DNA from 2 places in the Dietzia sp. KRD202 genome. Region 2 is predicted to be linked to the other one. Evidence: riboswitches for the same ligand, from Rfam matches in the RefSeq annotation. Region 2 holds a riboswitch; the other holds the start of a gene.
The links. A riboswitch is a leader RNA that binds a small molecule or an ion and turns the genes downstream of it on or off. The one in region 2 is predicted to bind cyclic di-AMP.

Region 1: another riboswitch for cyclic di-AMP. It lies ahead of J1M64_RS13955 (transglycosylase family protein); the one in region 2 lies ahead of J1M64_RS12225 (C40 family peptidase).

What each region holds. Positions count from the first base shown of each region.
Region 1 is NZ_JABFAN010000018.1:22,558-37,578, reverse strand. It holds gene J1M64_RS14030 (FKBP-type peptidyl-prolyl cis-trans isomerase) at 1-275, opposite strand, end outside; gene J1M64_RS14025 (citrate synthase) at 307-1,596, opposite strand; gene pdxH (pyridoxamine 5'-phosphate oxidase) at 1,745-2,410, opposite strand; gene serC (phosphoserine transaminase) at 2,495-3,619, shown strand; gene sepH (septation protein SepH) at 3,800-4,768, shown strand; gene J1M64_RS14005 (hypothetical protein) at 4,777-5,697, shown strand; gene J1M64_RS14000 (RNA methyltransferase) at 5,726-6,562, opposite strand; gene J1M64_RS13995 (NCS2 family permease) at 6,589-8,058, opposite strand; gene J1M64_RS13990 (DUF2530 domain-containing protein) at 8,135-8,404, shown strand; gene J1M64_RS13985 (DUF3027 domain-containing protein) at 8,410-9,330, opposite strand; gene J1M64_RS13980 (glutaminyl-peptide cyclotransferase) at 9,389-10,285, shown strand; gene J1M64_RS13975 (MFS transporter) at 10,278-11,669, shown strand; gene J1M64_RS13970 (DUF2771 family protein) at 11,666-12,175, shown strand; gene J1M64_RS20225 (cold-shock protein) at 12,184-12,585, opposite strand; gene J1M64_RS13960 (hypothetical protein) at 12,701-12,988, shown strand; cyclic di-AMP (ydaO/yuaA leader) riboswitch at 13,170-13,327, shown strand; gene J1M64_RS13955 (transglycosylase family protein) at 13,336-13,971, shown strand; gene J1M64_RS13950 (hypothetical protein) at 14,069-14,269, opposite strand.
Region 2 is NZ_JABFAN010000016.1:332,981-348,001, forward strand. It holds gene J1M64_RS12205 (heme-copper oxidase subunit III) at 1-321, opposite strand, end outside; gene trpD (anthranilate phosphoribosyltransferase) at 613-1,671, shown strand; gene J1M64_RS20215 (DEDD exonuclease domain-containing protein) at 1,658-3,289, opposite strand; gene J1M64_RS12220 (hypothetical protein) at 3,444-3,662, shown strand; cyclic di-AMP (ydaO/yuaA leader) riboswitch at 3,742-3,890, shown strand; gene J1M64_RS12225 (C40 family peptidase) at 3,903-4,514, shown strand; gene J1M64_RS12230 (NlpC/P60 family protein) at 4,947-5,870, shown strand; gene J1M64_RS12235 (glycosyltransferase family 4 protein) at 6,007-7,140, shown strand; gene J1M64_RS12240 (long-chain fatty acid--CoA ligase) at 7,175-8,974, opposite strand; gene J1M64_RS12245 (SRPBCC family protein) at 9,116-9,577, shown strand; gene J1M64_RS12250 (hypothetical protein) at 9,574-10,461, shown strand; gene J1M64_RS12255 (1-acyl-sn-glycerol-3-phosphate acyltransferase) at 10,506-11,246, shown strand; gene J1M64_RS12260 (polyadenylate-specific 3'-exoribonuclease AS) at 11,253-11,750, shown strand; gene J1M64_RS12265 (class II 3-deoxy-7-phosphoheptulonate synthase) at 11,787-13,193, shown strand; gene pknB (Stk1 family PASTA domain-containing Ser/Thr kinase) at 13,257-15,021, opposite strand, start outside.

The DNA.
Region 1 (15,021 bases), on a different contig from region 2:
TCCGGCGGGATCACCAGCTGGCGGCGACCGCCGACCTTCATCCCCGGGATCCCCTCCTGCCAACCCTGGATCAGGCCGTTGAGCGGGAAGGTGATGGACTCGCCGCGGTCCCAGGAGGAGTCGAACTGCTCACCGGTCTCGTAGTCGACCCCCACGTAGTGGACGGTGACGTTGCCGCCGGCGACCGCCTCGGCACCGTCCCCCACCGTGATGTCCTCGGCGACGAGGTCGGTGGGCGCGGGGCCCGTCGGCATGTCGATCTCGGGCTTGTCCATGGTGTCTCCTCCTGGAGTCAGGTTCCCGGGTTCAGCGCTGGCTGATCGGGGTGAAACTCCGCTCGGCCGGGCCGGTATAGACCTGACGCGGGCGGTTGATCTTGGTGGACGGATCCTCGCGCATCTCGCGCCAGTGCGCGATCCACCCGGGCATACGGCCGAGCGCGAACAGCACGGTGAACATCTCCGTCGGGAAGCCCATCGCGCGGTAGATCAGGCCGGTGTAGAAGTCCACGTTCGGGTAGAGCTTGCGCTCGACGAAGTAGTCGTCGGCGAGCGCCGTCTCCTCGAGCTTGAGCGCGATCTCGAGCAGCGGGTCGTTGCTCTGCGACAGCAGCGCGTGCGCGTGCTTCTTGGCGATCTGCGCGCGCGGATCGTAGCTCTTGTAGACGCGGTGGCCGAAGCCCATCAGCTTGACGCCGTCGACCTTGTTCTTGACCCGGTCCATGTAGTCGGTGGCGTCGCCGCCCTCCGAGTCGATCCGCTCGAGCATCTCCAGCACGGCCTGGTTGGCGCCACCGTGCAGCGGACCGTACAGCGCGTTGATGCCCCCGGTGATCGAGGCGTAGAGCGGGGCCTCGGAGGAACCGACCATGCGGACGGTGGAGGTGGAGCAGTTCTGCTCGTGATCGGCGTGCAGCACGAGGAGCATGTCGAGGGCGTCGGCGACCTCGTCGGTGACCTCGTAGTCCGGGCCGAACGTCATCCGCAGGAAGTTGCGGACGTACCCGAGCGACGGGTCCGGGTCGATGGCGTCCTTGCCGCCCCGGATGCGCTCGATCGCGGCGGCCAGGGTCGGGCCGCGTCCGAGGAGTCGGGCGGTGGCCAGGTCGACGGCCTTGGGGTCGTCGATGTCCAGGTCGTCACCGTGGGTCCCGAAGAGGCTCACGCCGGCCGACAGGACGGGCATCGGGTGGGTGTCCCGGGGGAAGGCCTGCAGCAGCGGCATCATCTGGCCGGGCAGCGTCGTCTCGGCGAGCACCTTCTCGGTGAACTCGGCGAGCTGGGCCTCCGTGGGGTCCTCACCGTAAATGAGCAGGTACGAGACCTCCAGGAAGGACGCGTTGTCGGCGAGCTGGTCGATCGGGTACCCGCGGTGACGGAGGATGCCCTCGTTGCCGTCGATGTAGGTGATCGAGGAGGTGCAGGCGGAGGTGTTGACGAACCCGACGTCCAGGGTCGTCATCCCCGTCTTCGCCAGCAGGGAACCCAGCTGCACCGCGTCGCTTCCGCAGGTCGCTTCCACCACATCGAGTTCGAGCTCACCGCCGGGGTAGGACAGTGTTGCATTGCGGTCCGAACCGTTCGAGCCTGCGGTCACGCGATTCCCTCTCCGACGACTGGTCCCGGCGGCCTGAATCCCGCCACGAATGTGCTGTGCCACACCCTACCGTGAGGGCGGACCACGGTTCGAAGGGAGTTCTCAGACGCTCCCCCCACGGCCCCACAGCCTGTCTGGACGCGGGTGGTCAGGGCTGGAGCCTGCGGGCCGTCCACGTCTCCCCCGCCAGGAGGCACTCGACGCGGTCGTGGAAGCGGTCCGGACCGCCCTGCCAGAACTCGACCCGTTCGGGCACCAGCCGGAACCCGCCCCATCTGTCCGGCACGGGGATCTCGTCGACGCCCGCCAGTCGCCGCTCCGCGGTCGCGTACAGCGACTCCAGCTCCTCGACGGATTCGGCCGGTCGGGACTGCTCCGAAGCCCACGCCGAGACCTGCGACCCCCGGGGCCGCGTGCGCCAGTAGTCGAGGCTGTCCGCCCGGTCGACCGGATGGCACGGACCCTCGATGTGGACCTGACGCTCGGCGACCAACCACGGGAAGGTCACCGACGCGTACCCGGTCTCCGCCAACTGCGTGCCCTTGCGGGACGTCGTCGTCGTGAAGAACGTCACCCCCCGCTCGTCGGCGCCCTTGCACAGCACCGTCCTGGTCGAGGGCCGGCCGTCGGCACCGACGGTGCCGAGCACCATCGCGTTGGGCTCACGGACACCTCGGCGCCCCGCCTCCTCCAACCACGCGGTGAACAGCGGCAGCCACCCGTCGTCCAGGTCGGCGACGTCCAAGCGCGGATGCAGGCCGTACCCGACCCGCATCACGTCGAAATCGGCCGGTTCCAGGGCGGGTTCCTCCATGACCCAGACGGTACTCCGGGCCACGGACGGGCCGGACTACGATGGACCACGTCCCACACCCCGACCGAACGGCACCCCAAGAGCATGAGCGATCAGCTGCCCACCATCCCCGCCGACCTCAAGCCCGCCGACGGCCGCTTCGGCTGCGGCCCGTCCAAGGTCCGTCCCGAGCAGATCGCGGCCGTGTCCGACGCCGCCACCACCGTGATGGGCACCAGTCACCGGCAGGCCCCGGTCAAGGATGTCGTGGGCCGCGTGCGCGACGGCCTGTCCTCGTTGTTCTCCCTGCCCGACGGCTACGAGGTGGTGTTGGGCAACGGCGGCACCACCGCGTTCTGGGACGCCGCCGCCTTCGGCCTGGTCCGCGAGAAGTCGCTGCACCTGACCTACGGTGAGTTCTCGTCGAAGTTCGCGAAGGTCACCGGCGGTGCGCCGTTCCTGGCCGACCCGATCGTCATCTCCGCCGAGCCCGGTTCGGCCCCCGAGCCGACCTCGGACCCGTCGGTCGACCTCATCGGCTGGGCCCACAACGAGACCTCGACCGGCGTCATGCTCCCCGTGAGCCGCCCGGCCGGCTCGGACAACGCGCTGGTGGCGATCGACGCCACCTCCGGCGCCGGCGGACTGCCCGTCGACATCGCCGACACCGACGTCTACTACTTCGCCCCGCAGAAGTCGTTCGCCTCGGACGGTGGCCTGTGGGTGTCGATCATGAGCCCGGCCGCGCTCGCGCGGGTCGACGAGATCGCCGCCACCGACCGCTGGTGCCCGGACTTCCTGTCCCTGCCGACCGCGGTGGACAACTCGCGCAAGAACCAGACGTACAACACCCCGGCCGTGGCCACGCTGATCATGTTCGCCGAGCAGATCGAGTGGATGAACTCCCAGGGCGGTCTGGACTGGTGCGTCGCGCGCACCAAGGACTCGTCCTCGCGCCTCTACGACTGGGCCGTGGCCAGCGACTACGCCACCCCGTTCGTCACCGAGGCGGCCCACCGCTCGCAGGTCGTGGGCACCATCGACCTCGACGAGAAGATCGACGCCGCGAAGGTCGCCAAGACGCTGCGCGCCAACGGCATCCTCGACACCGAGCCGTACCGCAAGCTGGGCCGCAACCAGCTGCGCATCGGCATGTTCCCGGCGATCGAGCCGGAGGACGTCACGCAGCTGACCCGCTGCATCGACCACGTGGTCGGCCAGCTCGCCTGATCGGCGTCCTTCGGGGGCCACCCGCGCAGCATCGTCTGCAGTTTTCCGCAGCCCACCCGGCCCGTCCGCGCGCCGGGTGGGCTGTGCTGACCTACCATGTGGATCAACGCCCAGGACCCGGGTGCGCGCCACTCGACCCCTCGAGCCGCCCACGGGACCGCGAGGAGTCGAGGAGGCGGCATGCGGAAGCTGAGGATCGTCGGTGTGGACACCGAGTCGTCGGTCGTCGAATGCGAGGTCCCGGACTTCGGCGAGAAGTTCTCCCTGCCACTCGATGATCGTCTGCGGGCGGCCGCCCGTGGTGAGTTCGTGCCCGGCGGTGGGTCCGGTCGGGCTCCCGTGACCGGTACGCTGCGCCCCCGCGAGATCCAGGACCGCATCCGGCACGGCGCCTCCCCGGAGGAGGTCGCCGCCGACGCCGGCGTGTCACTGTCGCGGATCCAGGGGTTCGCCGTGCCGGTGTTGTTGGAACGCGCCAACGCCGCCGACATGGCCAAGGGCGCCCATCCGGTGCTGCCGGACGGCCCGGCCCTCAACACGCTCGCCGACCGGGTGGGTGCCGCCCTCGACCGCCGTGGCGTGGACCCGGACCTGGTCGTCTGGGACGCCTGGCGTGACCGGTCCGGTGGGTGGGTCGTCCGTACCTCCTGGCCGGCGGGCCTGTCCGACGACGCCAGTGCGACGTGGTCGTTCGTCCCCGACTCGCACGGCGGTTCGGCCCGGGCCCTCGACGACGAGGCCGAGAACATCCTCGACCCCTCGCGCGCGACGGCGCTGCGCTCGGTCTCGTCTCCTCCCCCGCTGCCGCCGGGCCCGCCGCCGATCCGCGCGGTCCCCGCGCCGTCCGCCGCGCCGGCCACCCCAGCCGGATCGTCGACACCAGCCGGACCGTCCACCCCCGCCGCATCCGCCCCTCCCGCGGGGACGGGACCGGTGGCGTCCGGGCGGTCGGAGCCGACGTCCGGCGCCTCGCGCCCCGCGGGGGTGCGAGGCGGGAAGGACAACGACAACGACGACGACGACAACACCGACAACGAGGACTTCCTCCAGCCCACGCCCACCGAACCCGAACGACGCCACTCGCGCCGTCATCCCACGATGCCCTCGTGGGAGGACGTCCTGCTCGGGGTCCGCGGTAAGGACGACTGAGTCCGGTCATGGGACACCACGTCGCAACCTTCTGGTATCTGGCCACGGACGATCCCGCCGCACCGATCCGGGCGGGACAGCCGTCCGACCCCGGTTTCGCGCGACGTCTGCTGTCGCGGCTGTTCCCCACGGTCACGGTGGCGTCCCTGGGCGCGTTCCCGCTCAACCGCTCGGCCTCGGCCGGGCCGGGGGAGATCTACGTGGGCTCGTTCCCGGGACTCACCGTCGTCCAGACCCCGATGGAGGGGCCCATCACGCCGTCCGCCACCCCGGAGTCGTGGCTGAAACTGGTCGAGGCGCCCACCATCCTGCTGTTCGCCCAGGATGCGGAGGACGGGGTGAGCGGATTCGCCCGGTGGGAGTCGGGGCGGCTCGTGCGGGCGTTCGCCGGGGCCGACGACCGGATCGTCGAGGACGAGGGCATGCCCCTGCCGTTCGAGAGGCCCTACTGGGCCGGCGAGTTCCCGCTCGACACGGCGACCGACACCCCCTTGGCGTTGCCGTTCTCGCCATCGTCGCTCCTCCACGCCGCCCACCGCGACTGGCTCGGCTTCGACCTGGAGCCGGGGGGGCTCGACGTGCCGGTCCACGGGTTCGCCACCGACGGTCGCCGCGAGGTACGCCAGCACACCCCGCTCTCCGGGCCGGCACTGCACGTCGTGGGGATGCCGGGCCGCGCCGAGCTCCACGCGGCCGCGAGGCGTGCCGCCGGCGTCGGGTCCGACACGGACGCCGATGGCGACAGCGCCGCCGGCGGGCCCTCCCCCTACGCCGACGACGACTACGAGCGGCTCCCCTCCGGATCCCGCGGGCCGGGCGGGGGTGCGCGCGGCGGCCGGATACGGAGCATCGCCGGCCTCGTCGGTGACGCCGTGCGCCGGGGCGCGGACTCGGTGTCCCGCCGCCGTCGCGACGGCGGATCCCGCTAGCGGGTCGACGCGGCCCGTCGCGAGCGGGTCAGTCCCGGCGGGACCGCTCGTAGAACGCGACCGCCGCGGCGGTGGCGACGTTGAGCGAATCCGTGCCGTCGGTCATGGGGATCGCGGCCCGCACATCGCAGGCACGCATCGCGTGCTCGGTGAGCCCCGGGCCCTCCGCGCCGAGCACGAACGCCACCCTGTCGGCGTCGACGGCCCGGGACAGCGGGGTGTCGGCGGACGGCGTCAGGGCGACGGTCCGGAAGCCCCGCTCCCGCAGGCCCTCGAGCGAACGCTGCCAGGTGGTGGGCGTGCCGGGCAGGTGGGCGAACGGCAGGCGGAGCACGTGTCCCATCGACACCCGCACGACCCGCCGGTAGAGCGGGTCCCCGGCGGCCGCCCCGAACAGCACGCCGTCGACCCCGAGGGCAGCGCAGTTGCGGAAGATCGCGCCGAGGTTCTCGGGGTCGTTGACGCCCTCGAGCACGACGAGCGTCCGCGCGCCGTCCAGCACCTCCTCGACCGGCAGTGGTGCGGGCCGGTCCGCGGCGGCGAGGATGTCGCGGCTGGACCGGAAGCCGATCACCTCACTGAGGACGTCCTTGGTGGTGCGCAGGTACACCGCGCCGCCCGCCCGCTCGTCGGCGTCCCACCCCTCGGCGGCGGCCTCCCTGCGCAACTGGGTCAACCGCGCGTCGGTACCAAGGAGGACGTGCGGCCGGAAGCGCGAGAGGAGCATGCGGCCCACGACATACGTGCCCTCGGCGATCACCAATCCCCGGCCGCCGGGCAGGTCGGGCCGCCGGTCGGAGTTGTTGAGGTCACGCAGGTCGTCCAGCCTGGGGTCGGCGGGGTCGGAGACGTCGACGACGTGCACGGTTCGCTCGCTCCTCCGCCGGCCGGTCAGGCCAGCGCGTCGGTGATGGGACCGATGGCGAAGTACACGACGAACGCGGCCGCGACGATCCAGAGGATCGGGTGCACGGTGCGGCCCTTGCCGGTGGCCGTGGCCATGACGACCCAGGCGATGAAACCGATCCCGATGCCGTTGGCTATGGAGTACGTGAACGGCATCGCCACGATCGTGAGGAACGCCGGTAGCGCGACCGCGAAGTTGGTCAGGTCGATCGCCTTGATCTGCGAGATCATCAGCGCACCCACGATCACCAGCGCGGGCGCGGCGGCCTCGACCGGGACGACCTCGTACAGCGGGGTGAAGAACATCGCCAGCAGGAACAACCCGCCCGTGACGACGTTCGCCAGGCCCGTCCGGGCTCCCTCGGCGATGCCGGAGGCGGACTCGAGGAACACCGTGTTCGACGACGACGAGGTCAGACCGCCGGCGACGGCACCGAATCCCTCGACGACCAGCGCGGCCTTCATGTTGGGCAGGTTGCCCTTGTCGTCCATGAGCTCGGCTTCCTTGCCGAGGCCGGTGAAGGTGCCCATGGCATCGAAGAAGTTGGCGAGCAGCAGGGTGAAGACGAACAGTCCCGCGGCCAGCGGCCCGATGCGGACGAACGCGCCGATGAGGTCCACCTGGCCGATCAGCGACAGGTTCGGGATGCCCCCGAGAGAATCGGGGATGCCGGGGACCGCGAGGCCCCAGCCGGTCGGATTGGGCTCACCGTCGACGAAGGACGGGCCCGCGTCCGCGAGGGCCTCGACGATCACCGCGAAGACCGCGGTGACGACGATGCCGATGAACAGGCCGCCGCGGATCTGGCGTGCGACGAGGATTCCGCAGAGCAGGAGACCGACGACGAAGACGAAGGTGGGCCACGAGGCGATCGACCCGTTGATGCCCAGCCCCACCGGGACGGTGGTGCCGGCCGCGTCCGGGAGGCGGCGGACGAAACCGGAGTCGACGACACCGACCATCGCGATGAACAGGCCGATCCCGACGGCGATGGCCGCCTTGAGCTCGCCGGGCACCGCGTTGAACACGGCGGTGCGGAACCCGGTGACGGCGAGGATCACGATGATGATGCCCTCGATGACCACCAGGCCCATGGCCTCGGCCCAGGTCACCTGCTGCGCGATGGTGACGGCGACGAGCGAGTTGATCCCCAGGCCCGTGGCGAATGCGAAGGGGTACCGCGCGATCGCACCGAACGCGATGGTCATCACGCCCGCCGTGAAGGCGGTGACCGCGGCGATCTCGACGATCGACAGCTGGTTGCCCTCGACGTCGGTGCCCGAGCCGAGGATCAGCGGGTTGAGGATGATGATGTAGGCCATCGCGAAGAAGCTGACGAGCCCGCCGCGGACCTCGCGGGACACCGTCGAGCCGCGCTCGCTGATCTTGAAGTAGCGATCGAGCGCCCCGACCTTGGTGGGGGGCTGCGACGGGGCCCCGGTGCTCTGCGACATCTGGTGACCTTCCTGAGCTGTGGGTGAGGAACCGTCATAGAGTAACCGCCCCGCCGCCTGCGGTAGCGTCGCGGTCATGACGGACGAGTCGACAGACCCGGGGGTCCCCCGGATTCCCGCCTACCTGCTGGACCCCCGACCCGTCGTCATCATCGGCACCCTGGCGTGGACGTTGGCCCTCCTGGCCCACATGCTCATGGAGGAGGTCGACATGCGTTCGGTCATCCTGGGCGCGGTCGGCGTCGGCGTCGGGGCGGTCGGCACGGTCGTCTACGCACTGCAGCGCCGGGCCGTACTACGCGGCAGCGCGGGTGCCCAACAGGGCCTGGACTACGACCTGGACTGAGCGGGTCAGTCCGCGGACGTGGGCTCGTCGACAGACGTCTCGGCGTCCCCACCCTCGTGGGGGGCGGCCGCACCGGACGCGGCGTGGCCGGACGCGGCCTGATCGTCCGTGCGGTCATCGGCGGCGGAGCGGGCACGTGCGGTCGCGGCGAGCTGCTGGGGCAGGACCACCACGTCGACGGCGGCGTCGTCGTACGCGTCGGCAACAGCCGGCCCGGTGTCGGAGGGGATCTCGACCTCGCTGTGGGCGCCGCAGCCGTACTCGAGGTGGACGACCTGCCCGTCGGCGGAGAACTCGTTGGCGCAGACGCCGAACAGGGCGCCCAGGGACCCGGCCACGGGCACCAGGAACCCACAGGTCCCACAGTGGTGCTTGGCGGCCCGGGCGATCTCGGTGTCCGGTCCGCGCTCGACCGTCCACCGGTCGGCGGCGGCGGCCCGCCCCTCCCAGCTCAGGTGATGCGGTCGGCCGAGACCGATCGGCCCCGCGGCGTCGTCCAGCTCGTCGTCGCCGTTCAGCGTGTAGCCGGGGACGAGCCGGTCGTCGTCCTCGGGCGGCGGGAGCAGATCCCCGGCGCCGAGGTCCCCGGGCCGGATGCGCCGATCCCACGGCACCCACTCGGGGGCGACCAGCGCGTCCGCTCCCGGGAGGAGCGCGATCTCGTCGACGGTCAGGTCACCACCGGGCACGAGCGCGAGGACGCAGGCCCAGTACCAACCTCGGTACCCGGGCAGCTCGGAGGCGAACCGGTGCGTGGTGGTGAACTCCGCCTCGACGGTGCTGCCGAGGTGCTCCCCCACACCCTCCGCGGCGAACTCCTCGACCGCCGACCGGGCCACGTCGACGCCGGAGGCCAGCCGCTCACGCAGCGCGCCGTTGAAATCCGACCCCTGATCCGTGCCTACCTCGGTGTTCACCCCTCCCATTATGCGCATCTCCGCGTGGAGGTCACGGCCCGGCCCGTCGTGCGGCATCCTGGGGGGCATGCGCAGCGCCCTCGGCCCGGTCGGCCCCCTCGTCGTGTCCCTGAGCCTCGTCGCCGCACTCACGGCGTGTTCCTCGGACGACGGAGGAGCACCGCCCGCCACCACCTCCGCCGGCGCTTCCCTGGCCTCGTCGAGCGTCCCCGCCGGCTCGGCCGCCGGGAGTTCGGCGGCCCCCCGGGTGCCGGTCGGGCCGTCGGACCCGCAACCCGCGCGCGGCTCGGTGGAGGTCGTGCGCACGCTCGAGCACGACCCGTCCTTGTTCACCCAGGGGCTACAGGTGGTGGGCGACGAGATCTACGAGTCGACGGGGCGGGTCGGCAGTTCCGTGGTCCAGCGTCGACCGCTGGGGGGTGGCGAGCCCGCGGTGACCGTCGCCATGGCGGGGGACGAGTTCGGCGAGGGCCTGGCCGTCACCCCCGACACCCTGTGGACCCTCACCTGGCAGAAGGGCATCGCCCACAACCGCGACCCGCAGACCCTCGAGGTGCGCTCCGAGGTCCCGTACGAGGGCGAGGGCTGGGGCCTGTGCTCCGACGGCACGGCGCTGGTGATGAGCGACGGCTCCGACACCCTGACCTTCCGCGACCCGACGACCTTCGAGCCGACCGGACGCGTGTCGGTGACCTCCGGGGGCACGCCGGTCACCCGGCTCAACGAGCTGGAGTGTGCGGACGGCTCGGTCCTCGCGAACGTGTGGATGACCGACGAGATCGTGCGGATCGATCCCGCGACGGGGCAGGTCACCGCGATCTACGACGCCGGGCAGCTCCAGCAACCGCGGCCCGCGGACCCGGATGCGGTGCTCAACGGCATCGCGGCGCTGCCGGACTCCGGGAACGTCCTGCTCACCGGCAAGCTGTGGCCGACCATGTACGAGGTGCGCCTCGTTGGGTGAGCGTCACACCGGACCCGCGCGCCGCGCCGTCTCCTCCGCCGGACGGGGCGTGCGCCGGGTCTTCCACGCCGACGGCGCGGACCGCTCGGGGCTCGCTCCGCTCAGCTACGTCACGGTCGCCAACTTCGCGTGCGACGCGATTCTCGCCGTGGCCCTGGCCAACACCCTGTTCTTCTCCGCCGCGACCGCGGAGTCCCGCGCCAGCGTGGCGCTGTATCTCCTGGTCACGGTCGCGCCGTTCGCACTGATCGCGCCGGTCATCGGCCCTGCGCTGGACCGCCTGCACCGGGGCCGACGTCTCACCGTCTCACTGACGTTCACCCTGCGTGCGGTGCTGGCGGTGGTCCTCGCGCTGAACTTCGACTCCTGGCTCCTGTACCCCCTCGCGCTGGGCATGCTCGTGTTGTCCAAGACGTTCGGCGTCGTCAAGGCGTCCATCACCCCCCACGTGCTGCCCCCGACCCTGGACCTGGTCCGCACCAACTCCCGCCTGACCGTGCTGGGGCACGTCTGCGGCAGCCTCATCGCAGGGGCGACAGCCGGCGCCGTGGCATGGCTGTGGGACTCCGACGCCGCCCTGTGGTTGCTCGCAGCGGTCGCCCTCGTCGCGGCCTACGTCGCCGTGACCATCCCCGCGCACGCCGAGGCGTCCCGGGACGAGGAGTCCGCCACCCTGCGGATGGAGCGGGGCCCGAGTCTGACCGGTGACCTCCGGGCGGTCCTCACGCGGCCGCTGGGCAGGAACGTCCTGGCGAACCTGTGGGCGGTGTCGCTCCTGCGTTTCATGACCGGCTTCCTCACCCTGTTCCTGGCGTTCATGGCCAAGGCCCAGGAGGACGCCACCGCGATCGAGCAGGCCGGCCTCCTGGCGATGGCGGGCGCCGCCGGCGGGCTGGGTACCTTCACCGGCAACGCCGTCGGTGCGCGGCTCCCGCTGGGCCGGCCCGAACGGATCGCCGGCACGGCCGCGGGGGCGGCCCTGGCGACGGCCGTCGTCGCCGCGTTCCTCGGGACCATCTGGGCCGCGGCCGTCCTCGCGCTCGTCGCGGCGGTGTGCAGCGCCCTGGGCAAGGTCGCCCTCGACGCGTCGGTCCAGACGGACATCCCGGACGCCGCACGCTCCTCGGCCTTCGGTCGCTCCGAGACCGCCCTGCAGGTGGCGTGGGTCCTCGGCGGAGCACTGGGCGTCCTCCTGCCGACCGACTTCACCGTGGGGTTCTCGGTGATCGCCGTGGTCGGCGCCCTGATGTTCGCGCAGTCGCACCTGACCGGCCGCGGGTCGACCCTCGTCCCCGGCCTCGGCGGCAACAGGCCGCGCTTCCCGGGCCCGCCGCGGGACCCGGGTGTGGCCGACACCCGGCCCCTCGGCAGAATGAGGGAGTGAGCTCCCGAAACGAGACCCCGTCGACCGGCTCCCGTATCCGTCCCATCACCTGGGCGATCGCGGCGTGGATGATCATCATGGTCGCCGCGATCGTCGGCGCCTGGCAGGGTTCGGAGGCCCGGTACGGTGCACTACCCGAGGTGACCGTCGCGAGCGATCGCGGCCAGGTGACCGTGCTGCCGTTCACCGCGACCGACCTGGACGGGAACACCTTCACCAATCCGGTCGGCGAGTTCCGGGTGCAGGATGAGGACGTCCTCACCGTCCGGCTGCCCGGAGAGCTGCGTGCGTCGACGATGGACGTCTACGAGATCCGCGCCGACGGCTCTCGCGACTACACCGTCGAGGCCGGCGGGCCGGGCCAGTTGCTGGTGCCCGTGACCACCCCGGAGGAGGGCCGGATCGAGGGCCTCGCCATCCGTGCGGTCGCGATCGTCTATGCCGCCGACGGGTCGGAGTCGATCCTCAACGGCGAGTGGTCGGTGCGCTTCACCTACGACGACTGATCCGTGGGTCAGGCATCCAGCTCGCGCGCGACCGCGCGGAGCACCGACGCCACCCGGCCCGAGACCTTGGCCTCCGGCCGGTGACCACGGCGCAACTCGGGCTGGACGGTCGACTCGAGCACCTTGATCATGTCCTCGACCATCCCGTGCAGCTCGTCCGCCGAACGTCGGGGCCCGCTCCTCGGGGCCCGCTCCTCCGCGACCGTCGGCTCGTCGTGGACCACCACGCGCAACGCCTGGGGGCCGCGGCGCCCGGAGACCATGTCGAACTCCACGCGCTGGCGCGGACGCAGCGTCTCGAGCCCTGCGGGGAGCGCCTCGGAGCGCACGTAGACGTCCTCTCCGCCCTCCTGGGACAGGAAACCGAAGCCCTTCTCCGCGTCGTACCACTTGACCTTGCCGCTGGGCACCGCGAACCACCTTCCGACCGGACGCGGGATACGCGACCGACAACCATGACTGATGCCCCGAGACTACCCTCGTGCGCGTTGGTGCCCACCGCGAGGCGAGCGGTAACCTCCCCGTGTGACCGCCGACGATCGACGCCCTGCCGACGACCCCTGGACACCTGACGCCGCCGCGTCCGCGCGGGCAGCCGACCCCGTGCGGCCACGACGCCGGGGCCTGTTCGTGACGGCGCTCGTCATCTTCTCGATCGGAGTGTTGTTCACCGTCGCGGCGGCGCTGACCCCGTTCGTGCTCGGCCGCGACGCGCCGACCATCCTGTATCTCGGCGCGATGCTGTTCACGCCGGTCGGGTTCCTGCTGGGGCTCCTCTACGCCATCCTCGGCTCGCGACCGCCGTCGGTGTGATCAACCACACCCTCCCGCGAACACCGCTGGTAACGAGCCGATAACGGCACCCTCGCCAGACCTGCACTGCCTCGGTTTATTTCAGAATGGTGACGATCCGGCATCGGACCGCTACAGTTTCGTAGCAGACTCGTCAGCGAGTCGGCATCGGACGCACCTACCGAACCCCGCCCAGCGGCCGATGCCACAGTGACCATTACCCGGGCGGGGACGGGGGACCCGACAGGGCCCACCACGGGCCCGGCGGCCGCAGGTCGCCTTGGGGTGAAGCCGCCACCGGCGGCCGGACGCACTCGTCCGAACCCGACAGCTCACCCCGTAGGCACAGAGTGAAAAGGACTGACGACATGACCTCTTACACCGGACGCCACCGTGCCGCCGCCCCCTCCTCAGCGCCCAGGAACGCTGTGAAGGTCGTGCTCGCGGGCACCGCATTCTCCGCCGCCGGCCTGGCCCTCGCGCCGGCCGCCAACGCCGCCCCCGACTCCGACTGGGACCGCCTGGCCCAGTGTGAGGCGGGCGGCAACTGGGGCATCAACACCGGGAACGGGTACCAGGGCGGCCTGCAGTTCTCGCCGAGCACCTGGGCCGCCTACGGCGGCACGCAGTACGCCCCGACGGCCAACCAGGCCACGCGCGAGCAGCAGATCGCGATCGCCGAGAAGACCCTCGCCGGTCAGGGCTGGGGCGCCTGGCCCGCCTGCTCGGCCAAGCTGGGTCTGAACTCCGCGCCGACCCCGCGGGACCTGTCCAACCCGGCGCCCGCGCCGGCCCCGCGGGCCCACGCCCCGGCCGCGCCCGCCGCCCCGGAGGCGGTCACCGCAGCCGAGCACGTGGCGACCCTGTCCTCCTTCGCCGAGGGCCGCGGCATCGCCCTGCCGATCGCCGACACCTACGAGGCCAACCGCGACGCCGTCGACGCCGCGTACGCCGGCAACCAGGACCTGGTGGACGGCTTCTTCGCCACCTACCTGGCCAACTGACGCGTCACCCGCGCAGCCCCGGTCCACGGACCACGAGAAAGGGCCGCCACTCCCTGCGGGGAGTGGCGGCCCTTTCTCGTGTGTAAGTGCGCCGCGCTCAGCGGGTGCGGGCGGTCCTGTTGACCACCGTCTCGGGGTGGAGGTAGCCCAGCCGATGCTGCGGCAGCGGGAAGGTCTCCTGCCCGAAGGGGGACAGGCCTCCCGCGACCAGCGCGGCGAGTTCGGTCACCGGGTGCTCGCCGAACGAGGCGTCGGGCCATCCCGGGTTGTCATGGGTCAGATTCTTCTTGGCAGCCACGTGTCCAGTGTCTCACCTCGCGGGCGTCCCGTCAGCATCCGGGTCGTATCGGACCCGGACGGTCCTCACCGCCGCCGCGATCTCACTAGGCTGGGACGGATCATGCCGAGTTCCCGAGCCTCCTCCCGCCGTGTCGCCCCCCGCAGTGCTGGTTCCCCCGGTGCCGCCGGCGACGAGCCGGACTTCCCCGCGTGGCTGGCCGGACTGTCCGATGACGCGCTCGTCCGCGTGTGCGAGTTGCGTCCAGATGTGGCCACCCCTCCCCCGGCCTCGGTCGACGTGCTCGCGTCGAGGCTGCGGTTGCCGGCGTCCACCGCCCGCGCGCTGGGGACCCTGACGTGGCCGGAGCTCGTGGTCCTGTCCACCGCCGCCGCGGTGGGTGCCGATTCCGGGACGGTGCCGCTGGGTGCGGTGTCGGGGCGGTTGGGTGTCGACGACGACGAGCCCGTCTTCCACGCCGCCGTCGCCCGTCTCCGCGACCTCACCCTGCTCTGGGGCGGGGAGGGTCATGTCCGGATGGTGCCGGTCACGGCGGTGGCCGTCCGGTCGGCCCCGGTGGTGGCGCCGCACCCCGGCGAGCCCGCGGGCGCCGACCTCGACGTCGCCTGGGGCGGTCTGTCGGCTCCGGCGGTCGGGGTGCTCGAGGCGATCGCCCGCGGGCGCACCCCCGTCGGGGCTCTCGGAGCCGGGGCGTCGGAGCCGGTGCGTGCCGCCGCGACCGAGCTGGCCGGCGCGGGACTCGCGGAGGTGAC
Region 2 (15,021 bases):
GGCGGAGATCATGTACCACCTGCGGAGTCCGAAGACGTCACCCTGCTCGGCGGCGAAGACGCCCATCTGGCAGGTGAACGACGACGCCACCAGGATGACGGTGATCGTCAGGGCGTACGGCACATTGAGGTGTACGGGATAGGAAGGCCAGTCACCTCCCGAGTTCGCCTTGGAGACGAAGTACATCGCGAACAGGCCCGCGAAGAACATCAGCTCCTGGGACAGCCAGACAATGGTGCCCACACTGACCATGTTCGGCCGATTCAGCGAATGAACACGCTGGGCCATGGCCGATCCTGAGTTATCTACTGCGCTCGTCACGTGGCCAAGTATGACCCCTGAGGAGGGACGAGTCTGCACGGACCCCCGAAATCGGCGTGTCTGTCCAGCGTTTCCGCAGGTCGCTTCGGAAACTCTCAGGGCAAGGGTCGGTATTGGTCCCCCTTGCAGGGGCTATCAGGGCACTCTCAGGCGAGCACCGGCCGCTCGCCGCCGCCGGAGTGCAGGGTGTCAGCGCACGGGCCGGGTCGGAACAGTGGCACGATTGACGACGTGCGGGCGGCGCCCTGTGGGGCGTGTCCGTTTCCATGACACCAGAGGAGGTCGGGACACGTGGGCAGTTCGGCAGCGTTCGACGGGGGCCGGTCGTGGCCCGGGGTTCTCGGTACCCTCACCGCGGGCGGGGACCTCGATCCGGCGGAGGCCGGGTGGGCGATGTCCCGGATCATGGAGGGTGTCGCCACCGACGCTCAGATCGCAGCCTTCGGCGTTGCCCTGAAAATGAAGGGCGTCACGGGTCCGGAGCTCGACGCGCTGGCCTCGACCATGCTCGACTACTCCCGTCGGGTGCCCACTGATCGTCCCTGCGTGGACATCGTCGGTACCGGTGGCGACCGCCAGGGCACGGTGAACATCTCCACGATGTCCTCTCTCGTGGTGAGCGCCTGCGGGGTGCCCGTGGTCAAGCACGGCAACCGGGCGGCGTCGTCCAAGAGCGGCGGTGCCGATGTGCTCGAGGCGCTCGGGGTGGCGATCGACCTCGGCCCGGAGGACGTCGGGCGGTGCCTCGACGAGGTGGGCGTGGCCTTCTGCTTCGCGCCCGTGTTCCATCCCGCGCTGCGTTTCGCCGCGACTCCCCGGCGTGAGATCGGGATCCCGACCGTCTTCAACATCCTCGGGCCTCTCACGAATCCCGCGGCACCCGCCGCGAACCTCATCGGCTGCGCCTTCGAGGGGCTGATGACGGTGATGGCGGAGGTGTTCGCGTTGCGCGGTAAGTCGGCGCTCGTGGTGCGTGGGTCGGATGGTCTCGACGAGATCACCATGACCGGTCCCACCCGGGTCCTGCGGGTCTCGGGCGGTCATGTGGACGAGGATCAGGTCGAGCCCGCCGACTTCGGGATGAGCGCCTGCTCGATCGAGGAACTACGGGGTGGGGACGGCGTCCACAACGCCGGGGTCGCCCGCGATCTCCTCGCGGGAGCGCGGGGCCCGGTCCGCGATGCGGTATTGCTCAACTCCGCGGCCGCGCTGGTGGCCTTCGACGGTCTCGAGCGTGGTTCCGACCTGGTACCTGCCATGCGGGCCGCGGTGGACCGGGCCGCGGCGGCGATCGACGACGGCGAGGCGGGGCGGCTGCTCGAGAAGTGGGCCGGGTTCAGCGTGCGCTGACGAGTCCCGTCCCGCGGTGCTCGGCGGCGGCGCTCTCGGCCAGGGCCGCCCAGCCGGTCAGCGTGTGCGCCCCGTCAAGGGGGAGCGTCCAGCAACCCTCGACCGAGACGATGCGTGTCCTGGTCGAGTCGATCCACCGGTGGACGTTCCGGATCTGGGCGGCGGTGGCACCGGCGAAGGGGCCGGGGCCGGGCTGCACGGTGGTCGCGGCGGCCCGGAGTCCGTCGATGACCGGCATCGGTGCCGCTCCCGGCGGGACGACCCCGGATCCGGCGAGTCGACCGTGGCGCACCACCGCGACCGCCCACGTCCGGCGCGGCGCCGGCTGTGCGAGAACGATCTCGGGCAGCGAGGCCGTGGCGGCGAGTTCCTGCCGTCGGGAGAGGACCCGCACGAGAGCTGCGGTCCTGTCGCGGAGCCTGGCCGCGCGTTCGAACGCGCCCTCGGCCGCGAGTACCTCCACGCGGTCGACCAGATCCCGCAGGGGGCCGGAGTCCCGTCCCTCCGCCAGCGCCGCCCAGCGATCGGATCCCGGGGCGGTGCCGAACACGCCGAGGAGGTCCTCCCGGGCGGCCCGGGCGTCCTCGGCGCGCCGGAAGGGCCCGATGGCGGCGGGGTCGTCCGGCGTTCGCACGACCTTCGGGCGGGTGGCGCGGCCGGTGGGGGGCGTGAGCCACCAGCCGCGGCGCGGGCTCCGCGACCGGGTGTTGAACGGGGGTTGAAGCGAGTCGATGAGCTGTTCCTCGACGGTCCACGCCTCGAGGAGGTGGGCGCACGCGACCGAGTCGATCGAGTCGGCCAGCCCGACCATGGTGCGCATCCGTCCGCGCGTGTCACCGCCGGAGTAGTAGGACCGGGCCCGTCTGCGGACCGCGCCGGACGAGCCGACGTACAGGGCGCCACCGGCGTCATCCCGGAACACGTAGACACCGGGCCCCTCGGTCAGCGAGCCGGTCATGGCGGCCCGCCGCCTCACCTCCGGGGAGAGACGACCGTCGTAGGCCCGTAGCTCCGACAGGGTCGAGACCCCGCAGTCGCCGACCCGCGAGATCAGTGCGTGGAGCACGTCGACCGTGGCGCGGGCGTCCTGCAGGGCCCGGTGATTGGGCTCCACGGTGGCCCCCAGGTGCGCGGCGAGGACTCCCAACCGATGGCCTCGTGTCTCCCCGCGGTGCAGCACCCGCCTCGCGAGAGCCAGGGTGCAGAGCGACGGGGGATCGGGCCACGGGCGCCCGGTCGACGCGGCGGCGGCCCGCAGGAAGCCCAGGTCGAACCGCGCGTTGTGGGCGACGAGGACGGCCCCGCGGGAGAATTCGAGAAACGTCGACATCACCTCGCCGAGACTCGGGGCACCGACGAGGTCGTCCGGAGCTATCCCCGTCAGTCTGCTGATGTGGCGGGGCAGGGCACCGTCGATCGAGACGAACGTCGACAGTTCCGCCTGCACCTCGCCGCCCCGGACGCGTACCGCGCCGATCTCGGTGATCTCGTCGCTTCCGGTCCGGGTGCCCGTCGTCTCCAGGTCGACCACGACGAACGTGACGTCGGACAGCAGAGGCTCGAGATCGTCGAAGGCTGCCTGCACCCCGGTCGAGACGGGGGAGGGGGATCGGGGCATGGCGGAGACGGTAGCCCCGCCCTCCGACACCGCCGGCCCCGCCGTGGTTGTCGGACCTTGTCCCTAGGGTGCCCCGCAGTACGACCACCCCGGGCCCGGATCGCGGCTCGATAACGAACGGGCAACACGCCCAGGACGAAGTGTGAGGTAGATCATGTTCACGATGGACTGCGTGCGGTGTCCCGCAGGACCCGCCGCATGTGACGGGTGCATCATCGCCGTTCTCGACGCCGGAAAACCGCAGGTGGACGAGCTATCTCCGGAGTCGTGCGGCTATGTTCTGGACCCGGAGGTCCGCGAGGCGATCGACGTCCTGCGCGAGGTCGGAATGGTCTCCACGGTCGAGATTCTGGGGGCTGACGTCGCCGCGTGAGCGATGAACTGGACTTCGACGAGACGGTTTCGTAACCTTTTCGAGACCTCGGAAGTCATCGCCCGCCTGCCGGCGGGGAGCCGGGGTCACACCTAAGCGCCGAAGGGCGCACCGGGGAACCAAGATCCACTGGGGTGAATCGCACGAGGGCCTACAGGTCCGAAGCGTAGGACAGACTTCCGTGTCCGAACCCGTCAGCTAACCCGGTCGGTGCCGCAGGAAGAAAGAGGAACAGTCTTCGTGGGAGCCCACAGCATCAAGACCAGCTCGACCGGCCGCCGTGTCGCCGCCGCCGGCCTGCTCGCAGCCGGAGCCGCTGTCGCCGGTTCCGGAACCGCCGCCGCCGCACCCGTCACCGTCGACGTCCCCGTCGAGCTGCGGCTGCCCGGCGTGCCGAACCAGGTCTCGTTCGACCTACCGGAGGGCATCGAGCTCCCGGCCGGCCTGGCCCAGGCCCAGGCACAGGCGGCGCCCGTCGAGTTCGCCGCCCCCGCGCCGGTGGTCTCGACCGGCCAGCGCATCCTCGACGCCGCCACCACCCGGGTCGGCTCGCCCTACGTCTGGGGCGCTACCGGCCCCAACTCGTTCGACTGCTCCGGTCTGACCTCGTGGGCCTACAAGGAGGCGGGGATCTCCATCCCGCGCACCAGCCAGGCCCAGATCGGCGGCGGCACCCAGGTCTCCAAGGCCGACCTGCAGCCCGGCGACATCGTCGCCTTCTACAGTGGCGCCAGCCACGTCGGGATCTACGCCGGCAACGGCCAGGTCGTCCACGCCCCGTACTCGGGCACCTCGGTGAGCTACGCGCCGGTGGACTCCATGCCGTTCTACGGTGCGACACGCTACTACTGAGTCGGGTCGCTCCCCGAACCTCCGCAGACCCCGTCGGCGTCCGGTCTCGAACCGGTCACCGGCGGGGTCTGTCGTCTGTAACATCCCCTCTCGGGTACCCGATTCCACCGTAGGCGTCGGCTGGGCGCCCGCGCCCTGCGTGACCCGGATCCGAGAGTTCGACGACACCAGATGACCCGCAGCCTCAGCGTGCTCGCGATCGCAGCGACCGTGACCACCTCGTTGACCCTCGGTCCCGCGCCGGCCGGAGCGCAGACCACCACCCCGGACCGGTCGTCGCCAACCGCGACCACGGCGCCTGTCCCGGGTCCGGTTACCCCGCCTGATCAGGTTTCGACTTCTCCCGCTCCGTCGTCGACCGCTCCGTCTTCCCCCGCTCCGTCGCAGACTGCACCGTCCACCACGCCGTCCGCCACAGCGGTGCCCGGCGAGATGAGCGAGGACCTGGCGGAGCTGGCCCGGTTGTCCGAGGAGGCGGGAGCATTGGGGGAGCAGCTCCACCTCGCGCGCGGGGAACTGGACCGCGCCAACGGGGAGCGCGTCCGCCTCGAACGGGCCGCCGGGGTCGCAGCCGGACGGTCCGCCCTCGCGGACGGCACCGCGCGCCGGGACCAGTCCATCGTCGATCACCTCGCGACCATGCGGTACCGGGGCGGGGACACCGGCGCCACACGGGCGGCAGTGCTCGCCGAGAGCCCCCGGGACCTGGTCGACAGGCTCGACACGCTGCGCCGACTGTCCGGGGCCACCACGAGTGCACTGGACGCCTCCAGAGCTGCGTCCCGGGATGCGGTGCAGCTCAGGGAAGAGGCCGCGCGTTCCGCGGCCGAGGCCCGGGACGCGGCCCGCGTCGCGCAGGAGCGAACCGACGCGCTCGCCCGCCGAACCGAGGAGATGCGGGTACGGATGGATGAGGTCCGTCGCCGGGTCGACGCACTGTCGGACGCACAACGCGATCTCTGGATCGGCGGACCGGTGGTGCCGGAGGGGTACGTTGCCCCGCCGGTGGACGACGTCAATTCCGCGGCGCTCCGAGTCGCACTCTCCCGGCTGGGCGCGCCCTACTCGTGGGGCGCGACGGGCCCGTCCGAGTTCGACTGCTCCGGTCTCATGGTGTGGTCGTACGCGCAGGAGGGCAAGGCGCTGCCCCGGGCGAGCCAGGCGCAGGCGGTCGCGGGCGCCCCGGTGGCGATGAACGACATCCGGCCCGGTGACCTTGTCATCTACTTCCCCGGCGCCACCCACGTCGGGATGTACGCCGGCGACGGTCTGGTCCTGCACGCCCCGACCTACGGTGTGCCGGTCCGCCTCGAGCAGGTCGACGCGATGCCGATTCACGGGATCCGCCGCTACTGACCCCGGCCGACCCGGCCAAGCACGGCCGCCCCGCGCAGACACCGGCCGTCCCCGATCGCGCTCCGCCCCTTCCCGACGAGGACGACGCACCGGGCGGGGCCGAGGCGGGCCGGGTTGTGTGGCAGGCTCGGAGCCGATGACCAAGACGCTGTTGATCACCAACGACTACCCGCCGCGCCCGGGCGGGATCCAGTCGTACCTGGAGACGTATCTGAGCCACCTGGACCCGACGGACGTCGCGGTGCTCGCCTCGACGTTCCGGGGTGGCGAATCGGCGGAGTACGACGCCGCCAAGCCCTATCTGGTGGAGAGGGTGCCCACCGAGGTGTTGCTCCCCACGCCCGACCTCGCGGCACGCGCACGAAGGCTCGCCTCGGACTTCGGCGCGACGACGATCTGGTTCGGGGCCGCCGCCCCCCTCGCCGCCATGGCGCCGGTGCTACGGCAGGGCCCCGTGGACCGCATCATCGCGAGCACACACGGACACGAGGTCGGCTGGTCGATGCTGCCGGGCTCGCGCCAGATCCTGCGACTGATCGGCGAGTCCACCGACGCGGTCACCTACGTGAGCGACTACACACGGAGGCGGTTCGCGGCGGCGTTCGGCCCCCGCGCCCGCCTGGTGCACCAGCCGGGTGGCGTCGATACGGAGAGGTTCCGGCCGGATCCCGCACGGCGAAGGGCGATCCGCGACCGTTACGGACTCGCGGACCGCGACGTGATCGTGTGTCTGTCCCGCCTCGTGCCGCGGAAGGGCCAGGACATGCTCATCCGGGCGATGCCGGAGATCGCCCGGCGGGTGCCCGGGGCGGTCCTCGTCGTCGTCGGCGGTGGGCCCTATCGGCGCACGCTGGAAGGACTGGCACGCCGCCTCGGGGTGGCCGACCGGGTCGTCTTCACCGGCCGCGTCCCCGCGGACGAGATCGTCGACCACCACCGACTCGCGGACGTCTTCGCGATGCCGTGCAGGACCCGAGGGGGAGGGCTGGACGTCGAGGGGCTGGGAATCGTCTACCTGGAGGCGTCCGCGTGCGGGGTGCCGGTCGTGGCGGGCCGGAGCGGCGGTGCCCCGGAGACGGTGCGCGACGGCCGGACCGGTCTCGTGGTCGACGGGACGTCACAGGGCGAGGTCGCCGACGCCGTCGCCGGCCTGCTCGAGGACCGGCCCAGGGCGTCGGCCATGGGGGTCCGCGGCCGCACCTGGGTGCTGGAGAACTGGCGCTGGGAGGACCTGGCCCGGGACATGGAACGCGTGCTCTCGGGGGAGTGACCCGCGAGAGCACGCGTTCCGACGCGCGGTCCGATCAGGCGTAGAGCGACTCGATCTGCTGGGCGTACTTCTGGTGCACGACGTTGCGCTTGACCTTCAGGGACGCGGTGAGCTCACCGGTCTCCTCGGTGAACTGGTCCGGGAGGACGTGGTACTTCTTGATCGACTCGGAGTGCGACACGCTCCGGTTCGCCCGCACCAGCGCCTGGTCCAGGTGCTCGATCAGATCGGCGTCCTTGAGCAACTCGTACAACGAGCCGGACTTGTCGTGGTGGGTCTTCCACCGTTCAACGGCCTCCGGGTCGAGGGTCAGCAGGGCCGAGACGAACGGCTTGCCGTCGCCCACGCACACCGCCTCCGCCACGAGCGGGTCCGCACGCAGCGCGTCCTCGAGCTGGTTGGGCGCCACGTTCTTCCCGCCGGCCGTCACGATGATCTCCTTCTTGCGGCCGGTGATCGACAGGTACCCGTCCTCGTCCAGCGAACCCAGGTCACCGGTGCGGAACCAGCCGTCGCTGAAGGACTCGGCGGTCGCCTCCTCGTTCTGCCAGTAGCCGGAGGCGACGACGGGTCCGCTGACCTCGACTTCACCGTCCTGCGCGATCCGGACCGCGCAGCCGGGCAGCGGCTGGCCGACGCTGCCGATCCGCATCCGCCCCGGGGTGTTGACCGTGATCGCCGCACAGGTCTCCGTCAGGCCGTAACCCTCGAAGATGTTGACCCCGATGCCGTCGAAGAAGTGGGTCAGACGGTCACCCAGGGCCGCGCCGCCGGAGATGGCGACCTCGCAACGCCCACCGAGCGCGTTGACGAGTTTGCCGTAGACCAGCTTCGAGAAGATCGCGTGGCGCAGCCCGAGCAGCGGACCCACCCGGCCGTCACCCCGGTTGGCCTTGGAGTACGCGACCGCGGTGTCCGCGGCCTTGTCGAACATCCACGCCTTGACCGTGCCGCCGTCCTGCGCGGTCGCCTGGGCCTTGTTGAAAACCTTCTGGAACACGCGGGGGACGGCCAGGATGTAGTGCGGCTTCATCTCGCCGAACGTCTCGACCAGGTTGGTCAGGTCGGAGGAATGCGCGATGGTCACGCCGGCGTGGAAGCCGGCGTAGGTGATGGCGCGGGCCAACACGTGGGCCAGGGGCAGGAACATCACCGAGGTGGCGTCGTCCCGCAGGATCCCGCTGAACGGCGTCTCGAGCACGGCGAGCGTCTCGGACATGAAGTTGCGGTGGCTGAGCATGACGCCCTTGGGGCGGCCCGTGGTCCCCGAGGTGTAGATCAGCGTCGCGGGGGAGTCGGCGCGGACCGAGGCCCGGCGCTCGTCGAGCACCGAGACGTCGACCGTGGCCCCCTCGGAGGCGAGGGTCTCGAGGACCGGGGTCGCGCCGTCGATCACCAGGACGTCGGCGACCTCCAGGCCCTGCACGCCCTCTCGGGCGGTGGTGGCGTGGATGTCGTTCTCGACGATGATCAACCGGGCCGCGGAGTCCTCCATGATCCAGTGGATCTGGTCGGCGCTGGAGCTGTCGTACACGGGAACGGTGACCGCGCCGACGGCCCAGATCGCGAAGTCGATGAGATTCCACTCGTACCGGGTGGAGCTCAGCAGGGCGACCCGATCGCCCGCCCGGACACCGAGCGCCACCAGTCCGCGGGCGATCGTCCGGACCTCCTCGGCGAACTCGCGGTTGGTGACGTCCGTCCACCGACCGTCGACGGGCTTCTGGAACGCCACGTTCTCCGGGGTGTTCTCCGCGCGGTCGTATGCCGACTGAACGCAGGACCAGTCGTCAGGGACGGTGAAGTTGGCGGGTACCGCGACGTATTCGCGCAAAGGGTCCTCCCGGTGGAGACGTTCAGAGTATGTCGGTGACCACACACACTATCGCCGGGACCACACGGTGGTCACGTCGCCTGCCTTCCGGGCGCCGCGGGTGGGGCGCATCGCGGAGCGGGATATGTGAAGCTTGTGGGTATGAGCGAGCACGACGGCGCCCCCGAGGTGTGGCCGACCAGAGACTCCACGGTGGTCGACGCACCGGTGGAGGACGTCATGGCGGTCATCTCCGACTTCGCCGCGTACCCGGAGTGGTCCGCGTCGATCCGCGCGGCCGAAGTGCTCTCCAGCGGTCAGGACGGCCGTCCGGACCGGGTGCGGTTCGAGCTCGAGGCGGGCGCGATCGTCGACGAGTACGTCCTCGTCTACTCCTGGTCGGCGGACGACCGCGGTCTGGAGTGGCGGCTCGAGAGCTCGGCGTTGCAGAGGGCCCAACGGGGCTACTACCGGCTCGAACCGGTGGCGGGCGGCACGCGTGTGGACTACGAACTCGAGATCGAGCTCACGGTCCCGGTGATCGGGAGCCTGCGCAGCCGCGCCGAGCGCCGGATCCTGGGCGACGCACTGAAGGAACTCAAACGCCGGGCGGAGTCGCGGTGAGCAGAACTCGTGTCGTCGTCGTCCTCGGGGGAGATCCCGAGGACCGCGCGGGCGTCACCGCCGACCTGCTCGCGGACCCCGGCTGCACGGCGTTGATCCTGACCGGCCATCCCGATGCCGTCGACCCCCGTCTCGACGTCTCGGAGGACGGGCCCGTCGAGGTCCGGGTCGACGACCCGACGGCGAGGCTCGAGACCTACCGGTCCGGCGCCGCCGATCCGGACGACGACGTACTCGCGGCGCTCGCCGCCGGAGGGGACGCCCCACTGGCCGCGGTGCTCGGGTGGGAGTACGCGCGACGGGCCGCGTCGTCCGAGTACTGGGACGTCGTCGTGGTCGAGCTCGACGGGGACCTGACCGCGGTGCGCCGGCTCGCGGCGGCCGGGGAACTGGCCGCGTTCGTGGAATCACGTTGGCCCGCCAATGTGCGCTTCGCCTCCATGGCGGCGGGCGGACGCGCCGACGTGCGGGTGCGGGAAGCGCACAGACTCGCGCTGCTCGCCGGTGACGTGGCCGGCTTCCTCGCCGGGAGGATCGAGACCATCGTGGTGGGGTCCCCGGCCGGCTCCACGGCTGCCATGGCGACTCTGGCCCGCGGCGCCGTCACCCCGGTGGTGGCGCCCGACGGCGAGGGCGGATACCGGGTCGAGTACCCGGCCCCGACCCGCCCGTCCGCGCCGGTCTCGGTCGAGGGGGACCGGCTCCGCCTGGAGTTCGACGGGTTCCGGGCGGTGGTGGCGCTGCCGCCGCTGCTGCGCCGGTGTGTGCTCACGCAGTCCGTCTTCGAGCGCGACGCGGGTCGACTGGTGATCAGCTTCCTGCCCGACCCGGATCTGTGGCCCCCGAACCTCGTACCGTCCGGATCCGCGGACCGCGCCGGGTAGTATCCGCATTCGTCGACAGCCATCACAAGAGGACCGGTGACCCGTTGCTGTACTACCTGTTCAAATACGTGCTCATCGGCCCGTTCCTACGTCTGACGAGTCGTCGGGTCGTCACGGGACGCGAGCACTTCCCCGAGCGCGGTGGCGCCCTGCTGGTCGGCAACCACCAGTCCGTCGCGGACTGGTTGTTCACCGCTCTGCTCATGCCCCGCCGGGTCACCTTCCTGGCCAAGAGCGACTACTTCACCGGAACCGGTGTCCGCGGCATACTCAGCCGGTGGTTCTTCGCCGGCTCGGGCCAGCACCCGATCGACCGCACCAACGCCGACGCCGCGCAGGCCGCCCTCGACGCCGGGCTCGAGGTCCTCTCATCGGGGGAGATCCTGTGCATCTACCCGGAGGGGACGCGCTCGCCGGACGGTCGTCTGTACCGCGGGAAGACCGGGCCCGCCCGCCTCGCACTCCGCGCCGGGGTGCCCATCATCCCGGTGGGCGTGACCGGGACCCCCGAGTACGTACGCCGGATCTCCCGGTTCCGCCCCGGGCGGCGCACCGAGATCCGGGTCATGCTCGGCGAGCCGCTCGATCTGTCCCCGTGGGCCGGGCGCGAGGGGGACCGGGACGCTGAGCGCGAGATCACCGACGAGCTCATGCGGCGGATCCAGGCGCTGACCAATCAGGAGTACGTCCACGACACGTATGGCGCCGAGATGAAGAAGCGCTACGAGGCGGTGCGCAAGGCCGGGCGGAACCTGCTCGACCACCCCGTCGAGGGACAGCGCTGATCGCCGGTGCGCTACTTCTACGACTGCGAGTTCATCGAGGACGGCACGACGATCGAGTTGGTCTCCGTGGGGATCGTCGCCGAGGACGGCCGGGAGTTCTACGCCGTGTCCACCGACTTCGACGCCTCGGCGGCCGGGCCGTGGGTGCGGCGCAACGTCCTTCCGAAGCTGCCCAACCCGTCGTCGTCCGCGTGGATGTCCCGGAGCCGCATCCGGGACGAGCTCTACGAGTTCGTCACCGCGCCGCCCACCGGCGGGGTCGAGATGTGGGCGTGGATCGGGGCGTACGACCACGTGGCCGTCTGCCAGCTGTGGGGCGACATGACAGCCCTTCCCGCCGCCATGCCCCGGTTCACGCGCGACGTCCGCCAGCTCTGGGAGACCGCCGGCAAGCCCGACCTGCCCGCACACCCGGGAGGGGAACACGACGCCCTCGCCGACGCCCGCCACGCCGCGATGCGCTTCCGCGCCATCGCGGCGAAGTCGCCCCACCTGGGTCTCTGAGGCCCGCTCCGCCGGTGGTGGCGTATCGTCGCCGGGGTGAGCAACTGGACAGTCGACGTCGACATCGCGCAACTCCCCGACCTCCCGCCGCTCTCCGCGGACCTGGATCGGCAGCTGGCGGACGCCCTCTCGCGGCCCGCCCTTCAGCAGCCGTCGTGGGATCCCGGTCACGCCGCGGCGATGCGCAAAGTGTTGGAGAGCGTGCCGCCGATCTGCGTCGCCTCCGAGGTCGAGCACCTCTCCGATCGCCTCGCCGACGTGGCGCACGGGCGTGCGTTCCTGCTCCAGGGCGGTGACTGCGCCGAGACGTTCGAGGCGAACACCGAGCCGCACATCAAGGGCGTGATCCGCACCCTGCTGCAGATGTCGGTCGTGCTGACCTACGGTGCGTCGATGCCCGTGGTCAAGGTCGGCCGGATCGCCGGCCAGTACGCCAAGCCCCGCTCGGCGGACCGCGACGGAACCGGGTTGCTGTCCTACCGCGGCGACATGGTCAACGCGCTCGAGCCGGACGAGGCGGCCCGTGAGCACGACGCCTCCCGGCTCGTCCGTGCCTACGCCAACGCGGCCGCGGCGATGAACCTGGTCCGTTCCCTCACGGCGTCGGGCACCGCGGACCTGCATCGCGTCCACGAATGGAACATGGAGTTCGTCGCGGGCTCGCCCGCTGGTGCCCGCTACGAGGCCCTCGCCGCCGAGGTGGATCGTGGCCTGCGCTTCATGGACGCGTGCGGGGTCTCGGACCAGAACCTGCGCTCGGCCGACATCTTCTCCTCCCACGAGGCGCTCGTCCTGGACTACGAGCGGGCCATGTTGCGCCTGGCCGACGACGGCACGGGCCTGACCGGCGACGCCGAGCAGGGGTTGTACGACCTGTCGGCGCACTTCCTGTGGATCGGGGAGCGGACCCGCGGCATCGACGACGCCCACGTGGCGTTCGCCTCGCTCATCCAGAACCCGATCGGCCTGAAGATCGGTCCCACCACCACGCCCGAGTTGGCGGTCGAGTACGTGGAGAAGCTCGACCCCCACAACCGGCCGGGTCGACTGACGCTCGTCTCCCGGATGGGCAACGACAAGGTCCGCGACGCGCTGCCGCCGATCGTCCAGGCCGTCGAGGCGACCGGCCACAAGGTCATCTGGCAGTGCGACCCCATGCACGGCAACACGCACTCGACGTCCAACGGGTACAAGACCCGCCATTTCGACCGGATCATCGACGAGGTACAGGGCTTCTTCGAGGTCCACCACGCTCTCGGTTCCCACCCGGGTGGCATCCACATCGAGCTCACCGGTGAGGACGTCACCGAGTGCCTCGGCGGAGCCCAGGACATCTCGGACATCGATCTGGCCGGTCGCTACGAGACCGCCTGCGACCCGCGCCTCAACACCCAGCAGTCGCTCGAGCTCGCCTACCTCGTGGCGGAGATGCTGCGCAGCTGACGCCGTAGGGGCCGGCCTCGCGCCCCGGAGGCACGGCCGGCCGCGCCGGAGACGCGGCCGGTCCTAGCCGAGCGCGTCGATCTCGACCTCGCTGCCCCTGGCCACCACCCGGCCGGGCAGCGGGGTCTGGCCGTAGACGATCCCCCTCGACGTTCCCGAGTCGATGGTGGCCTCGAGCCCGGCGTCCTGCAGCGTCCGGCGCGCGTCGGAGGCCCGCGAACCCAGCACCACCGGGACGGTCACCGCGTCCGACGGGACGACCCGCAGCACCGCGTTCGTCGGGTCGAGCCGGGTCCCGGCGGGCGGATCGGTGCGCACCACGCGGCCGTCGGAGATCTGACGATCGGTCACGGGCGATTCGCGGACGATCGTGAACCCCTCGTCCTCGAGGATCCCGGTCGCCTCGTCGAGGGGCACATCCCGGAGGTCCGGCACGGTCAGTGCATTGGAGACGAGCAGGACGACCCCGTCCCCGCGGGACACGTCGGTTCCGCTGTCCGGGTCGGTGCCCACGGCCGCGCCGCCGTCCACCTCGTCGTCGTAGACCCGTCTGACCTGTGACACGGTGAGGCCCGCGCCCTCCAGGGCCGCGCGCGCCTGGTCCTCCTCCAGGCCCACGACCTCGGGGACGGCGACGGGTGCGGGGCCGGAACTGGTCACCATGGCCACCCGGGTGCCCACGTCGACGGTCGTGCCCGCGCCCGGCTGGAGGGAGACCACCTGGCCGACGGGTACCGAGTCCGAGTACTCGTTCCCGCCCCGGACCGGTTCCAGTGAGTTCTCCCGCAGCGCTGCGGACACGGCGTCCGCCGACCTGTCGGCGCCGACCTCGGGCACCACGGGGCGACCGACGGACACCAACACATCGACGGTGTCGCCGCGCGGCACCCGCTCGCCCGCCGCGGGGTCGGTGCCCACCAGCGCGGACGGGGGGACGTCGTTGCTGAAGGCGTCGCGGGTCGCGGCGGCCAACCCGACGGCGTTGACCGCCTCGGTCGCCTGCCCCACCGACATACCCTGGACCGACGGCACCTCCACGAACCGGCCGGAACCCAGCCACCAGCCGGCCACGGCCAGGCCGATCGCGGCGGCGAGCACCACGATGAGCCACAGCATGCCGCGCTGGCGGCGGGGCCGGATGACGTCCCGGTCGGGCGCGGGCTCGTTGCCGCCGGGGGGATAGTGGCCCGATCCCGTGCCGTGCCAGTGCGCAGGAGCAGGGCCGGCCCCCGCTCCCGCCCCGGGACCCGCCGCCGCCGGGGCCACCATGGTGTCCACCCGCGTCGGTGTCGGCCCGCCGCCCCGCCTCAGCGCCTCTCCGCTCTCACGGTCGGCGGCGTCGAACTCGGACTCCCCGCCCGGGGTGGCCCGCGCGGCGTTGGCCCGCGCCCGCGACCACGAGGACTGCCGTGGTGCCGGGACGACATAGTCGGGGAACCGGCCGATCCTGGCGGCCTGGTCCAGGTCCCGCAGCATCTCGCCGGCGTCGGCGTAGCGGTCCTCACGGCTGCGTCGCGTGGCGCGCAGGATCAGGTGGTCGAGGTCCTCGGCCACGGTGTCGGACTGGTCGGAGGGGGCCGGCACGTCGGTGTCGAGGCGACGGTAGGCCACGGCGATGGTGTTGTCACCGCTGAACGGTGGCTCCCCGGTGAGCATCTCGTAGGCGAGAACGCCGAGGGAGTACAGGTCGGACCGGGCGTCGGTGTCGGCGCCGGAGATCTGTTCGGGGGACAGGTAGGCCGCCGTGCCCATCACCACGCTGCTCGAGGTGGCGCGGGACTCGGCCACCGCCCGGACCAGGCCGAAGTCGGCGAGTTTGACCGCGCCG